One region of the Arthrobacter sp. TB 23 genome, then DNA from elsewhere that is predicted to be linked to it. Evidence: riboswitches for the same ligand, from Rfam matches in the RefSeq annotation. Region 1 holds a riboswitch; each other region holds the start of a gene.
The links. Region 1 has a riboswitch for S-adenosylmethionine ahead of B384_RS0108725 (ABC transporter substrate-binding protein). Riboswitches for the same ligand answer to the same signal wherever they lie in the genome.
Positions count from the first base shown of each region.

Region 1 (3,737 bases):
GCGACGGTCGACCCGGCGACCCCACTGATCCGGTCCCACACTGACTGTCCGGAAGCCAGCGAGTACCCGAAATCACCGGAGAAGAGCCCCACCAGCTGGTTCAGGTATTGCGTCAGCAATGGCTGGTCATAGCCGTACTGACTCTTCATGGCGTCGATCGCTGATTGATCGACCGCTGAGTCGGCGGTCAGGAAAATTGTTACCGGATCGCTGGGCAGAAGCTGTACGGCGAGAAAAACCGCAGTGTAGGCGAGCCACACCACCAACAGGGCCTGACCTATCCGTTGCAAGAGATAGCGGATCATGAACGCTACCCGCCGGTTTTCCAGGCACCCTGGAATACCGGGGCGGTGCCGGACGTGAATTCAATCTGGGTCCCGCTGTGGGCACCGTAAACCTGGACCTCGTCCCAGAGCACCAGGGAGTAGGCCTTATCCACCACCAACGCATACTGTTCGTCGGCCAGCAGCTCATCGCGCTCTTCGAGTGAGGTTGCCGCACGCTCGGCCGCGAAGATAGCGTTGAGGTCTTCGTCGCTGGTGTGCGTCATGGTGTTGTTTTCCGGCTCGAAGATCGGGCCGAGACCGCCGTAGATGAACTGTCGGGTGCCGAAAAACTCCACCGCTGGGTCAGGCATTGCTGAGGCGAGAAAGGTGTTGTCGCCGGCGCGGTTGTTGAGCTTGACACCAATCTCACGCCACTGCTGTTCAATCAGCTCGAAGGCCGGTTTGATGACAACCGAATTGTTGGAACTAGTGACGGTCACCTCGAGTGCTATTCCGTCTTTGGCCCGGATGCCGTCGGCCCCGACTTTCCAGCCCGCCTCGTCGAGCAGCTGCCGTGCTTCCTCGGGCTGGTATTCGAGTTCTTCGGACAGGTCGGTGAAGCCGGGTGCCCGGTGGTTCAGGACCGAGGCAGCCAGTTCGTAGCTGTCGGACAGGACGGTGTCCTTGAGACTTTGCCGGTCAATACCAATCTGCAGGGCCCGGCGGACGTTCTCGTCGGCCAGCTTCCCGCTGCCGACCCGGACCGCGGCCATGTTCACTGTCAGGTCCACGCCCTTCGCCGGGAGAACCTGATTACCGGTCGCAGCAAGGGTTTCCTCATCCACCGGCTGGAGGCCCCTCACCAGGTCGACCTGCCCCGACTGGACCGCCCCAGCACGATGGGCGACCTCCGGCAGGTATTTGACGACGACCTTGTCGAGGTACGCGTCACCCTGGTTGTCAGCGGTTTCCGGCGCCCAGGCGTAGTCCGGGCGCTTGGCCAGTACTACTTCCTCATCAGGCTTCTCGGACTCGAAGGTGAAGGGTCCGGACCCGGATATCTGGGAGATGGCTGATTGCCCTGCCGCATCCAGCTCAAGTGTTGCGGGGGACACCAACCCGGCGGTGACCGAGGTGGTGGCCCGCAGGAAGTTCGCGTTGGGGGAGGACAGCGTCACCAGCACCTGATCAGCACCGATCACCTCGGCCGACTCGTACCCGGCGAAGTCCACGTTCGGTTGAATCTGGGCCGCCTCAATCCCAAAGCCCTGGGCGTCGAGGTTCAGTTTGACTGCCTCGGCGTCTACCGGGGTGCCATCACTGAACGTCACATCGGGTCGAATGGTGAAGGTGAACTCGGTTGCGTCTGCGTTGGCGGAGAACTCGGAGGCTATCCAGGGGACAATCTCACCCTGGTCGGCGTCGAAATACGTCAGGCGGTCCAGGACGCTGTTGAGGACATTGGACTTTTCATAGAACCTCGCGGACTGGGTCTGCCAGTTATTGATGGGGGTCACCTCGGCATATACCAGGGTGCCGCCCTCGACCGGCTGTCCACTGGCCACATTTTCACCCGGAGCGGTAGTGGCGGTCGAACCGCAGGCGGTGAGCGCCACTGCCGTAAGGCCGATGAGCGCCGCTACCCGCAGGGACCGCCGGCGTGGACCGGGGTTGGGCGGTAGGACGTTGTGGTGTGAGACGGTGCGGGAAATCATGTCGATCCTCTCAGTCGTGATCGAGGTGCCCTACCCACGCACGCTGAAGCATCTGACCGCCAGGAATGGGGTCGACACCAACGGGGGATAAAACTTTCTCCATCGGTCCTGGCAGTAGCACCGGCCCCGAGGGGTGGTTGCTGCGGCTTCAACGAGCCAGGTCTCTCAGCCGCTCTGGATGGTTGTTCAGTCCGGGGGAGCGATACCCTGCGGACTACGGCGATCTAATCGCATAATGATGGGGCGATCAAGAAAGTCCTGATCTGTACGACTTCCGACGCAACATTCAGCATTGGCAGGCCGGTGCAGGTGGGTATACATTTCGGTATGAGAGAGATCAGCACGGAGTGGCGGGTGATCGATAACGTTGCGACGGCATGGTTCGACGCGCGTTCGCTGACCGTCGGGGCGGCGCTGGCCGGACGCATCCTGGAGTTGACACCCGGGGTCGGGACCGATCTGCGCAGGACCGGCGTCCGAGTGCGCCTCGACTCGGACCGCCACGCCGAGACAGTATCGGCGGCTGCGCAGGATCTTGGGCTAACGGCGAACCCTGCCGTGCTGCAGCAACTGAGCGTCGTCGTCGAATCCCCGAATCCGTCTGGGGTGAGGGCATTCTGGCAACGCGTGCTCGACTACGCGCCTGCTGACAACGGCGGTCTGGCGGATCCGTTGCGGCGCGACCCCGCGCTACGGATCCGGCAGTCGACCGAGCCGCGGCCGTTGCGAAACCGCATCCATCTGGACGTGGTGCGGCCGCCTGCGGAGGTCGAGCGGGCGGATCTTGGTCCCGCCTCAGGACCGTTCGAAGTCCGTCACACCGACCCCGACGGCAACGAGGTAGACCTGGTGCCTGGCGCGGCGCTCGGCGGGGGAATCGGCACAGCCGACTGGCAGACGGTGTTCAGCGCGATGGCGTGCTACCGCACCACCTCATCGACCCAGCAGCGAGACCTGACCACCGCAGCAGCGGCCCTGGCCGATAACACGGGCTTCCCGCTGCTCATCGATTTACGCCCCGGGCTGGTGATCTTCGACAGCGGCAAGGACCAGTGGGAGGGCGCCGCCGACGGTCTCGACCCCGATTTCGCCCACCTCGCTGGGGGACTGCAGACCGTGGCACGCGAACTCGGAGCCACTGCGGATCACGGGCTGCCACGCTTCCTCCAACTCTTCTTCGACGCCGCCGACGTCGAGGCGGTTCGTGCGTTCTGGGTCGCCGCACTCGGATACACCCGCGACCAGCGGGCCGGGGTCAGCGACATCCAGGATCCGCTGCAGCTGAACCCCGTGTTGGTATTCCAGGAGATCGACGCTTCCGAAACCGATCGCCGTCGCCAGCGCAACCGCCTACACGTCGAGCTTGACGTGCCGCCGGACCTTGCGCAGACGCGCCTCGCCACCAGCGTCGCTGCTGGTGGCAGGCTCCTTGACGAATCCGAGGATCACTGGCTGGTCGCCGACCCAGAAGGCAACGAGTTGGTGATCGTCAGTAGTTCATAATCTTCCGTCAGGTTGGCGGTAAAGGGAGTTCCCGGATCCGCTGCTGAACTCTTCACACAAACGCCGATAATCTACATTATGTCAACTAACGGATAGCTGGTGGTCAGAAACACGAGTCTTTCGTCATGGTCATTTTGATTCGCGCGTCAGAGACGTTGGTGTCCGGCCACTGCTCAGAGCGCACCTCAATTCCCGATGCAGTTCCCTGGCGGACACCTGCGGCGATTGATACTGCGGTCACCACATTAACCTG
Region 1 is NZ_ALPM01000063.1:61,439-65,175, forward strand. Features, by position in the region: gene B384_RS0108720 (ABC transporter permease) at 1-305, opposite strand, end outside; gene B384_RS0108725 (ABC transporter substrate-binding protein) at 311-1,981, opposite strand; SAM riboswitch class I at 2,078-2,166, opposite strand; gene B384_RS0108735 (VOC family protein) at 2,309-3,484, shown strand; gene B384_RS0108740 (hypothetical protein) at 3,588-3,737, opposite strand, start outside.

Region 2 (3,737 bases), on a different contig from region 1:
CGGGCTGGGCAGCAAGGTCGCACTGCATTTCGAGGGTGAGCCCGGGGACCAGCGAACGGTCACCTACTCGGACCTGCAGGAGGAGGTGTCACGCGCAGCCAACGCCTTGCTGAACCTCGGGATCGGCAAGGGCGACCGCGTGGTGATCTACCTACCCGTGCTCGTGGAAACGATTGTGGTCACCCTGGCGTGCGCGCGAATCGGGGCGGTGCACTCACTGGTGTTCGGCGGATTCTCTGCTGAAGCCTTACGCTTCCGGGTTGAGGACACCGGCGCCAAACTGTTGGTCACAACTGACGGGCAGTACCGGCGCGGCGCAGCGGTGCCGGTCAAGACCAACGCCGATCAGGCCGTGTCCGGTTCCAACAGCATCGAACATGTTCTGGTGATCCGCCGGACCGGCAGCGACATCGAGTGGACCGAGGGCCGGGACGTCTGGTGGCATGACGCAGTCGGCGCCGCGGCCCCGCATCACGCTGCCGAGGCGTTCGACGCCGAGACTCCCCTGTTCATCATGTACACCTCCGGCACCACGGGTAAGCCCAAAGGCCTGGTGCACACCTCCGGTGGGTACCTGACCCAGGCGTCGTGGAGTTTCGACTACCTGTTCAGCAACCCCGATCCGTCGCAGCGGGACCAGGACGTCCACTGGTGCACCGCCGACCTTGCCTGGGTGACCGCCCATACCTACGAGATCTACGGTCCGCTCTCCAACGGCGCCACCCAGGTGATCTTCGAGGGCACCCCCAACACCCCACATCCGGGGCGGCACTTCGAGATCATCCAGCGTTACAAGGTGACCAGCTATTACACGGCCCCCACCCTGATCCGGTCGCTGATGGGCTGGTTCCCGGACGGCGTGCCTGCCAGCTACGACCTGTCCTCGATCCGTCTCCTCGGCACCGTCGGTGAGGCCACCAACCCCGAGGCCTGGCGCTGGTTCAGGGAGCACCTCGGGGCTGGCACCGCACCGGTCGTCGACACCTGGTGGCAGTCAGAAACCGGCGCCACCATCCTCTCTCCCCGCCCCACTGACCCCTCGTTCAAGCCCGGTTCTGCCTCCCGCGCCCTCCCCGGCGTGAGCACCCGGATTGTCGACGACGCCGGAAACCCGGTACCCACCGGTGAGCAGGGCCTGATCGTCGTGGACCGCACCGGACCGGCGATGGCGCGCACCGTCTGGGGCGACCCGCAGCGCTACCTGGATTCCTACTGGCGAAAGTTCGCCGCCCAGGGCTGGTTCCTGGCCGGTGATGGGGCCAGGAACGACGACGACGGCGACACCTGGATCCTCGGCCGGGTCGACGATGTGCTCAACGTGTCAGGCCACCGGCTCTCGACCATCGAGATTGAATCGGCCCTGGTTGCTCACCCGTGGGTGGTCGAGGCCGGCGTCTGTCCGGTCTCCGATCCGCGGACCGGCCATGCGATTGCCGCCTTCGTGGTGCTGGCTGCGTCCCACGGGGCCGGCGCGCACGCGGCGGAGGAGGTGAGCCGGGTCTTGCGGGACCACGTCGCGGCGGTGATCGGGCCGATCGCCAAGCCGGCCGCCGTCGTCGTCGTCGCGGACGTCCCGAAGACCCGGTCCGGCAAGATCATGCGCCGACTCCTGACGCAACTGTTCGAGAACACAACGCTGGGTGACACCACTTCCCTGCAGAACGAGGCGTGCGTGCCCGGCATCGCTGCCGCACTGGCCGCAAGGGCGTCACCGTGACCCCGCCTGTAAACCCCACCGGAGGGACAACCCGCAACGGAGAGCAACAATGTTGGTCGACCGTGAGAGGACTGTCACACTGGTGGGGACCATCCCGAGCGGTTGAGAGATCTGGCTCATTGACACCGCAGCAACCCTGGCCACTGCCCACGGCAGTGACATTAGGGTGCTAATGCCAGGCACGATGGAGGACCACTATGGCTATTGACCTTTCCCAACCCCTGAAGTTCGCGTACTGGGTGCCCAATGTGAGCGGCGGCCTGGTGGTCTCCACCATTGAGCAGCGCACCAGCTGGGACTTCGAGTACAACAAGAAGCTGGCCCGCATCGCGGAGGACGCCGGCTTCGAGTACGCCCTCTCGCAAACCCGGTATGCGGCGTCGTACGGCGCCGACAAGCAGCATGAGGCGACGTCGTTCTCCCTGGCGCTGCTCGGTGCGACCGAAAAGCTGAAGGTGATCGCCGCCGTCCACCCCGGTATGTGGCAGCCCGGAGTCCTGGCGAAGTTCATCATCACCGCTGACCACATCTCCGGTGGTCGGGCGGCGGTGAACATTGTGTCCGGCTGGCTGAAGAGTGAGTTCACCGGGTTCGGGCTGCCGTGGCTGGAGCACGACGAGCGCTACGTCCGCACCGAAGAGTTCATCAGGATCCTCCGCGGCCTCTGGACAGAGCAGAACTTCTCCCAGGCCGGCAAATATTACAACATCACCGATTTCACCCTCAACCCGCCGCCCGTCGACGTGCCCGGGCGTCCACACCCGGAAATCTTCTTCGGCGGCAACTCGACGGCGGCGCAGGCCACTGCTGGCCGGGTGGCCGACTGGTACTTTTCCAACGGCAAGGACCTCGAGGGATTCAAGGAGAATATCGCCGGCGTGCAGGCCTCAGCGGCCGACGTCGGCCGCCACCCCCGGTTCGGGCTCAACGGTTTTGTGATTGCCCGCGATACCGAGAAGGAAGCCCGCGAGACGCTCCGCGAGATCGTGGCCAAGGCCCACAAACCGGCGGTGGAGGGGTTCCGGGGCGCAGTGCAGGAAGCCGGGGCCTCGACCAAGGACGGCAAGGGCATGTGGGCGGACTCGTCCTTCGAGGACCTGATCCAGTACAACGACGGCTTCAAGACCCAGCTGATCGGCACCCCCGAGCAGATCGCCGAGCGGATCGTCGAGTACAAGAAAATCGGGGTGAACCTGATGCTGACCTGCTACCTCCACTTCCAGGAGGAGGTCGAAGCCTTCGGCAAAGACATCCTCCCCATCGTCCGCGAACTCGAAGCGGACCTCGCCCGTAAAGAGGGCCTAGATTTCAATGTTGACAACCAGATTAAGGCAGGTGTCTGATGGCTGATCGCAGCTTCGGTTTCCGTACACGCGCTCTTCACGCGGGTGGCACCCCCGACTCGGCCCACGGCGCCCGAGCGGTACCCATCTACCAGACGACCTCGTTCGTGTTCAAGGACACGAACGACGCCGCCAACCTCTTCGCGCTCCAAAAGTACGGCAACATTTATTCGCGGATCGGCAACCCTACGGTCGCCGCGTTCGAGGAGCGGATCGCGTCCCTGGAGGGTGGCATCGGGGCGGTCGCGACGGCGTCGGGCATGAGCGCCGAATTCATCACGTTCGCGGCCCTCTGCCAGGCCGGGGATCATATTGTCGCCGCGTCGCAGCTCTACGGCGGCACGGTCACCCAACTCGATGTGACCCTGCGCCGGTTCGGCATTGACACCACCTTCGTCCCCGGCACGGATCCCGCTGACTATGCTGCGGCCATCCAGGACAACACGAAGGCCGTCTACGCGGAGGTGATCGCGAACCCCTCGGGTGAAATCGCCGACATCCAGGGGCTAGCGAAGATCGCCCACGACGCCGGTGTGCCGCTGATCATCGATTCCACCCTGAGCACCCCCTACCTGATCCGGCCCATCGAGCACGGCGCCGACATTGTGATCCACTCCGCCACCAAGTTCATCGGCGGGCACGGGACCACCCTGGGCGGCGTCGTCGTCGAGGCCGGA
Region 2 is NZ_ALPM01000077.1:17,037-20,773, forward strand. Features, by position in the region: gene acs (acetate--CoA ligase) at 1-1,717, shown strand, start outside; SAM riboswitch class I at 1,804-1,908, shown strand; gene sfnG (dimethylsulfone monooxygenase SfnG) at 1,915-3,060, shown strand; gene B384_RS0111590 (O-acetylhomoserine aminocarboxypropyltransferase/cysteine synthase family protein) at 3,060-3,737, shown strand, end outside.
Region 2: linked by a shared signal. The riboswitch ahead of sfnG (dimethylsulfone monooxygenase SfnG) and the one ahead of B384_RS0108725 (ABC transporter substrate-binding protein) in region 1 are both predicted to bind S-adenosylmethionine.

Region 3 (3,737 bases), on a different contig from region 1:
GCCCATGAGGTCTTCCTCATTGGCAAGATGTCCGTGGAACATGACGAGCAGGGCGGTACCCTCGCGTTCCGCCGCGGGGCGCGACCACAGGACCACGGGATCCCAGGCAGGCGCGGTGGCGTGATCGGCGGCTGGCAGGTGGGGTGATTCCGAAAGAGTCATTGACCTAGTCTTTCACGCGCGGAGGGTCGCGTTCAGTATCGGTCTGTAACAGGATAGAAGGATGAACCGGAACCTGTACCTGACGCCCGACACCCCGGCCGATCCTCACGACAGCATGCCAGAGAGCAGCGTGGCGAACAGTATCCCGCATCCGTGGACCCGCTATGTTGCCCTCGGTGACTCATTCACCGAGGGCATTGGTGACCCGAATCCCGAGAGCGTGGGCGGTAACAGGGGGTGGGCCGACCGGGTCGCTGAAGAACTCAGCAGGAGCCGGGAGGATTTCGCGTATGCCAACCTCGCCGTTCGTGGCCGGCTGCTGCACCAGATCGTGGACCAGCAGGTTGCACCGGCTTTGGCCTTGAAACCGGACCTGATCACCATCTCGGCTGGCGGCAACGACCTGATCCGACCGGGTGGCGACCCGGACCAGCTGGCGGCCCGGCTGGACGGTGCCGTTGAGGCGCTCAGCGCGGATCAGGCGACGGTGGTCCTGTTCGCTGGCCCCGACGCGAGAGATTCGGTGCTGGGCAACTTCAGGTCCAAGACGGCAATTTTCAACGAGAACCTGAGGATCATCGCCGCCCGGCATGACGCCCTGATCGCAGACATGTGGGCGCTCCGGCAGCTGGTGAACCCGCAGATGTGGGATGGAGACCGGTTGCACTTTTCCCCGCTGGGTCATCACACCATTGCCATGATGGTGCTGGAAACCCTCGCGGTACCCCATTCCCTGACGCCGCTCGAACCGCAGCCGCTGCCCCATCAGAGCTGGCGCGCCGCGCGGACGGAGGACCTGGTGTGGGCGAAGGTGTACTTCGTCCCCTGGGTGCTGCGCCGGCTCCGCCGCCAGTCCTCGGGCGACGGGGTACTGGCGAAAAGGCCCGATGCCGCTCCGATCTTTGGCCCCGGGATGCCCCCCGGCGTCGGCGGCTAAGCCCCGGTCATTCACTAGTGATCGGTGTAGAAGGCTTCCCGCAGGCGTTGATCGAGCTGGTGAATCTCGGTCAGGAAGGCGTCGTGGCCGATCGGTGAGACGATCGTGTGGACGGGCACCTCCCCCGGCAAGGCCTGTGCCAGGGTGTGGGACTGGCTGGGGAAATACAACCGGTCCGAGTCAACCGCTGCGATGAAGAACTCGGCGGTGGCATCCCGCAACGCCAGGTGCAGGGGACCGCGGTCCCGGCCGGCATCATGCCCCATAAGTGCTTCGGTCAGCACCAGATAGCTGTTGGCGTCGAACCGTTCCACCAGCTTGCTGGCTTGATGGTCAAGGTAGCTTTCCACCTGAAATCTGCCCCGGGCTGCCGGGTCCGACGAGCCGAAGGGTGTCTCTGCACCCTGTGCCGCCCGACCGAAGCGGTGCTCCAGCTCCGGCTCGGACCGGTAGGTGATGTGGGCGATGCGCCGGGCCAGCCCGAGCCCGGCGACCGGGCCTGTGCCCGGGTAGTAGTCCCCCGCGGCGAATCCCGGGTCCAACCGGATAGCCTGCAGCTGCGCCTGGGCGAAGGCAATCTGCTCTGCCGAGCTTGCGGCAGTGCAGGCGATGACTGCGCACCGTTCGACCCGCTCCGGGTACACCAGAGCCCACTCCAGGGCCCTCGCGCCGCCGAGCGACCCCCCGATCACCGAATGCCACCGATCGATTCCGAGCGCATCAGCCAGGAGGGCCTCAGCCCGGACCGAATCCCTGACCGTGAGGTAGGGGAATCGGGAGCCCCAGGGGACGCCGTCGGGGTCCCCTGACGCAGGTCCGGTGGAGCCATAGCAGCCGCCGAGCATATTGATGGATACGACAAAATACCTGGTGGTGTCGATGGTTTTGCCGGGGCCCACCAGCTGGTCCCACCAACCGTCTTCGGTCGAATCGCCGCGGGCAACATGGGAGCTGCCGGTCAGTGCATGCTGAATCAGGACGGCATTGGACCCATCGTCGTTGAGGGTGCCCCAGGTTTCATAGGCGAGCGTAATCTCGGGCAGGTGCCCCCCGGTTTCACAGGTGAAGGGGCCCAGACCGAGTGAGCGGACGACGCCGTCAGGTGTCACCTGGGCCCGGTCCTGTTGTGCGGTGTGAATAGTTGTCACTGGTATCGCCCACCTCGGAATCCGCGCTTGCGCCGGACACCCTGTCCGCCGCCTGGTCGTCACCCGGGGCACCCCACCGCGAAGGAGGGTTGCCGTCCAGCAAGCCGGGGCTTGGTGGAGCGGGGTGTTCCGCTCCGTGCTGGCACTCGTGACCTGTTCCTAGATAACCCGAAAACGCAGCTTCGACGCAAATATGTGAACGTCCGTGTATCTGAAAGTCCGTGGCAAAAAAGACCCTGATCTACCCCCAGCAGCCCGATAAGCTTGCGCCATGCGGATCCGCCCAATCGATCTCGTCGATGTTTTTGTCTACCTCGTCGTCCTGGGTCTGTTCATTCAACTGTTTCCCGCGGTGATTTCCGAGACGTTCACCCTGGCGTTGCTGACCGCTGCGCTGCTGAAGCTGGTGCTCGAACTGGTGATGCGGGTGAAGAAGGCCCTGTTGACCCGCGTCCGTACGGCTGAGCGGGTTCTCCCCCGGGTGATCAATGGTGGGGCCCTGCTGCTGGTGCTTCCCGGAAGCAAACTCCTGGTGCTCCAGCTGGTGGCGTTCCTCTTCGGCGATGCGGTGTACCTGGGTGGCTTCTTCCAGGTCACGGCGCTGATCATCGTTCTGATGGCTGCCCGGGGTGGCGTGAGACGCCTTTTCGTCGGTAAGGGTAGCCTAAGTCGAGACACAGATCACAAAGTGCCAAACTAGGGCCATGCGCTTGGACCATGTCTCATATGCTTGTGAACCCGACGGCCTCGTAGCAACTGCGGGGAGGATCGCCGATGCCCTCGGCGTCGACCCGGTGAAGGGTGGTGTGCATCCCCGCTTCGGCACCAGGAACATGATTTTCCCGATGCTGAACGGTCAATATCTCGAAGTTGTTGAGGTGCTGAACCACCCGGCTTCCGACAAAGCTCCCTTCGGCCAGGCGGTTCGCGCCCGGTCCGAGGCTGGCGGCGGCTGGATGGGTTGGTGTGTTGCTGTGGATGATCTGGCCCCCTTCGAGGAACGCCTCGGTCGTAGCGCCGTCCCGGGCAACCGCAAATTTCCTGACGGTCAGGAGCTCACCTGGCAGCAGATTGGCATCAAGGGGCTGATCGCTGATCCCCAGGTCCCCTATATGTTGCGGTGGGACGACGGTACTGAGGCCCTGCACCCCTCACAGGCCCGACCCGCTACAGTGCGCCTCGATTCGCTGACCATTGCAGGGTCCCCCGACCGGATTGCTGAATGGCTGGGCACGCCGGCGACCGAGCCGCTCGATGAGGTTGTTGTGCAGTGGGTGGCACCCAATGGCACTCCCGGCATCATGTCCGTGACCTTCCAGACTGCCAACGGCCTGGTGGAAATCTAACTGCACCCTTTCGTGTGACCGGCCGGCAAGTTGCCACGCGACTAGTCGCCGATACCAATCGCCGATCCAAAGAGGGCGAAGCCTACAAACCCGGCGATATCGAGCAGGGCGTGGGCGATGACCAGGGGCATCACCCGTTTGGTC
Region 3 is NZ_ALPM01000089.1:71,747-75,483, forward strand. Features, by position in the region: gene B384_RS0113015 (alpha/beta hydrolase) at 1-162, opposite strand, end outside; gene B384_RS0113020 (SGNH/GDSL hydrolase family protein) at 278-1,099, shown strand; gene metX (homoserine O-acetyltransferase MetX) at 1,114-2,247, opposite strand; SAM riboswitch class IV at 2,266-2,401, opposite strand; gene B384_RS0113030 (hypothetical protein) at 2,519-2,947, shown strand; gene B384_RS0113035 (VOC family protein) at 2,952-3,593, shown strand; gene B384_RS0113040 (CPBP family intramembrane glutamic endopeptidase) at 3,635-3,737, opposite strand, start outside.
Region 3: linked by a shared signal. The riboswitch ahead of metX (homoserine O-acetyltransferase MetX) and the one ahead of B384_RS0108725 (ABC transporter substrate-binding protein) in region 1 are both predicted to bind S-adenosylmethionine.

Region 4 (3,737 bases), on a different contig from region 1:
TGATGCCCAACTCCTCATTGACCCGCCGTAGCAGGCGCAGCACCTCATGGGTGGTCTCGGGGTCCAACGCCGACGTCGCCTCATCGGCGAGCAGGATTTTTGGCGAGGTGGCGAGTGCCCTGGCGATGCCGACGCGCTGTTTCTGGCCGCCGGACAGCTGTTCGGGGTAGTTGGAGGCCTTATCGGCCAGTCCCACAAAGTCGAGGAGTTCGGTGACGCGCGCCTGGATTTCGTCCCGGCTCTTCCCAGCGACGCGCAGGGGGTAGGCGACGTTGTTCCAGACTGTTTTGGCGTTGAACAGGTTGAACTGCTGGAAGATCATCCCGATGTCGAGACGTAGTTTGCGCAGTTGCCGGTCCGGGACGTTGGTGACCTGCTGGCCGTCGACAATGATGGTGCCGCTGCTGGCCTTTTCGAGAGCGTTGATCAGGCGGACCAGGGTGCTTTTCCCGGCTCCCGAGTAGCCGATGATCCCGTAGATCTCTCCAGCCTCGATGTCGAGGCTGACGTTGTCAATCGCGTGCACCGGAGCGTCGCCGCGGCGGCCCGGAGGGAAGCTTTTGGTAACTCCCTGCAGGGAAATGAGTGGCATGGTGTTCCTTGATAAACGGCCCTGCGGCCAGCCGGGATCGCCAGCTGGCCGCAGGGCAGGGAGGGCTGGTTAGCCTTGGGCGCGGGTGTCTTCCTCGACGGTGTCGAGGGTCGTCTGCAGCTCATCGGGGGTGACCTGAAGGAACTCGGCGGTCCCGCCCGAGGTCTCCTGGACGGCGTCCTGCACCTCCTGGTTTTCCTGGTAGATGCTGATCAGCTTCTGGTACGTCTCGTTGCCCTCTTCGCCGGCGCGGGCGGCGAACACGTTCACGTACGCGACGGCGGCAGGATCGGTCGGATCGTCCTGGGCAATGGCGTCCTCGAAGTTCAGGCCAGCGTCCTGGACAAAGTCGTTATTGATGATGGCGGCGGCGACGTCGGGCAGCGAGGTGGGGGTCAGCGACGCTTCGAGCGTGGTGACGGTGACCTTGGACGCGTCCTCATCAATGTCGTCGATCGTCGAGAAGGCGCTGCCGCCGTCGTCGAGCACCACCAGACCGGCGGACTGAAGGACCAGCAGCCCGCGGGCGAGGTTGCTCTCGTCGTTGGGGACAGCAACCGTCGATCCTTCGGGGATCTCCTCCACCGACCCGTACTGGGTTGAGTACAGGCCCAGCGGGTAGATGGCCGTGGAGCCGATCGGGGCCAGCTCCTCTCCGCTGGATACGTTGTAGCGGGCCAGGTACACCAGGTGCTGGAACTGGTTGAGGTCCAGTTCACTTTCGCTTAGCGCGGGGTTGGGCTGGGTGTATTCGGCGAAGTCGATGACCTCCAGCTCGATGCCTTCCTCGGCAGCGGCCTCGGTGAGCAGGCCCCATTCCGGGTCGCTGGCGCCGACGACGCCGAGCTTGATGCTTTCATTTCCGGAACCGGACTCGCCCGAACCACCACATGCCACAGTGAGGGCGAGGAATGGGGCAACGGCGATAGTGAGAAGGGTGCGGGATTTCATGGGGGTTTTTCCTTTGAACGGGGTACGTCAGTGGGGTCCGGTCGGCCGATAACACGGGCCAGGCGTTACCACTGGACAGGCAGATAGGCAGGAGTGAAGTGCTGCGATAACTGCAGCGACATTCGGGGAGTTTCCTCGGGGTTACATGCTGGCTCGCTTCAAGATGGCGGGCGGTATCCACGACGACCCCTCGGCGGGGTCAATTCTGGATACGCCGTACTTGCCGTCCGGGGACTTGTTCCGGCGGCCGAATCTTCACCTGGAGCACCCCGCTACGGGAGAGGGTTGCTGGTCAACCGGCCAGGGCCGTTGGTTGACACTCTTGATTCTGGAGATCACGCTAAGGCAGAAAATTTGTTGGGTCAAAACCTGGCCGTTACCGGTCGTCATAAATGACTTGCGCGTACCCGTTCCGTTCATCGGTCGGGCATGCGAGGATCGCCTTCATGGATGAAGAGTCGATCACTCAGGTTCTCGAACAGTATGCTGCAGCCGTATTCGGGAAGGATGTTGATGCCCTGCTGGCCCTGTACGACGACGACGTCCGGGTTTTCGACTTATGGGACGTGTGGAGCCACCAGGGTGCAGACCCGTGGCGGGAATCAGTGGCCGGGTGGTTCGCTTCGGTGGGGGATGAGCGCGTCAGGGTGGACTTCGATGACGTTCAGACTCTGGTTACCGAGGACCTGGCAACCGTGCACGCCATCATCACCTACCGCGACATTGGGCCCGACGACGTCGAACAGGACTCCATGCAGAACCGCCTGACCTGGGTTCTGGGGCGCCGCGATGGTGACTGGAAAATTGTGCACGAGCACACGTCAGCTCCGGTCAACGGCGAGACTTTCAAGGTCAACCTGCAACGCTACTGACCAACCAGTTGGGGTTCTCCCAGGCGCATATTATCGGGCCGCGGAATGAACCACGGTTCGAGGTCCTCCGCCGACATGGGGCGGGTGTAGAAGTAGCCCTGCGCGAGGTCGCAGTCCAGCTCGGTCAGCGCGTGTAGCTGGGCTGGCATTTCAACGCCTTCGGCGACGGCGATCAGGTTCGTGGCGTGGGCGAGCTGGATGCAGGACGCAACAATCGCGTGGTCCTTGCTGTCGGTAGTGAGCCCGGCAATGAAGGAGCGGTCGATTTTCAGTTCGTCGATCGGAAAGCGCTTGAGATAGGTGAGGCTGGAATGGCCAGTACCAAAATCGTCGATTGCCAACCTGACGCCCAGGGCCTTGAGAATTTCGAGGGTCCGCAGCGCGGCAACTGGATCCGCGGTGAGCGCCGTTTCGGTGATTTCCAGGGTCAGGAGCCCCGGAGCAACACCATGGCGTTCAAGCGCTTCAGTGACCATTTCTTCGAGGCGGGGATCGCTGAGCTGGATGGCTGAGATATTGACTGACATTCGTACTGGGGGCCGTCCCGCCGCAGAGCGGTGCCATGTGGCCTGTTGCGCGACGGCAGCGTTGATCACCCAGGCTCCGAGCGGCAGGATAAGCCCGGATTCTTCGGCGAAGTCGATGAAAGCTGAAGGTGCCAGCAGGCCCTTATCGGGGTGATCCCAGCGCACCAGTGCCTCGAATCCGTTCATCTGGCCGCTGACGAGGTCAATCTGGGGCTGGAAGAAGAGGCATAACTCTCCGTCCTCGATGGCACGGCGCAGTTCACCGCGGCGATTCAGCTGGCCGTCGTCGGGATCGCTGTGCATGCTGCACTCCACCTCGCAGCGGTTACGGCCCCGCTTCTTGGCCTGGTGCAGTGCCGCGGCAGCCCGACCCACCAGCCGGTCAGGGTTGTCAGTTTCGCTGGCCATCGAAACGCCAATACTGACCGTGATTTCAATGCTGGTCCCGCCAACCGCCATCGGCGCGCTCAGGGCCTCCAATAGCTCGGCGGCCACCGACTGCGCCTCCCCGGCGTCGGCGAAGTCAGCCAGTACCGCAAATTCGACACCCGACAACCGAGCGACGACTGCAGATGGATGCACCGCGGCACGGATCCGCTGCGCGACGATACTCAGAGTCTCATCCCCAGCAGCGATCCCCAGACCGACATTGACCGTCCGGAAGAAATCCAGGTCCACGATCAATAGTCCTCGGCGCTGTTTCCTGCCGGCCCGCTTTGCAAGGCAGAGCTGAAGCTCCGCCAGAAATCCACCCCGATTGAGCAATCCGGTGAGCGAATCATGGGTCATCAAATA
Region 4 is NZ_ALPM01000122.1:48,544-52,280, reverse strand. Features, by position in the region: gene B384_RS0116345 (methionine ABC transporter ATP-binding protein) at 1-592, opposite strand, end outside; gene B384_RS0116340 (MetQ/NlpA family ABC transporter substrate-binding protein) at 662-1,543, opposite strand; SAM riboswitch class IV at 1,755-1,871, opposite strand; gene B384_RS0116330 (YybH family protein) at 1,990-2,415, shown strand; gene B384_RS19375 (putative bifunctional diguanylate cyclase/phosphodiesterase) at 2,409-3,737, opposite strand, start outside.
Region 4: linked by a shared signal. The riboswitch ahead of B384_RS0116340 (MetQ/NlpA family ABC transporter substrate-binding protein) and the one ahead of B384_RS0108725 (ABC transporter substrate-binding protein) in region 1 are both predicted to bind S-adenosylmethionine.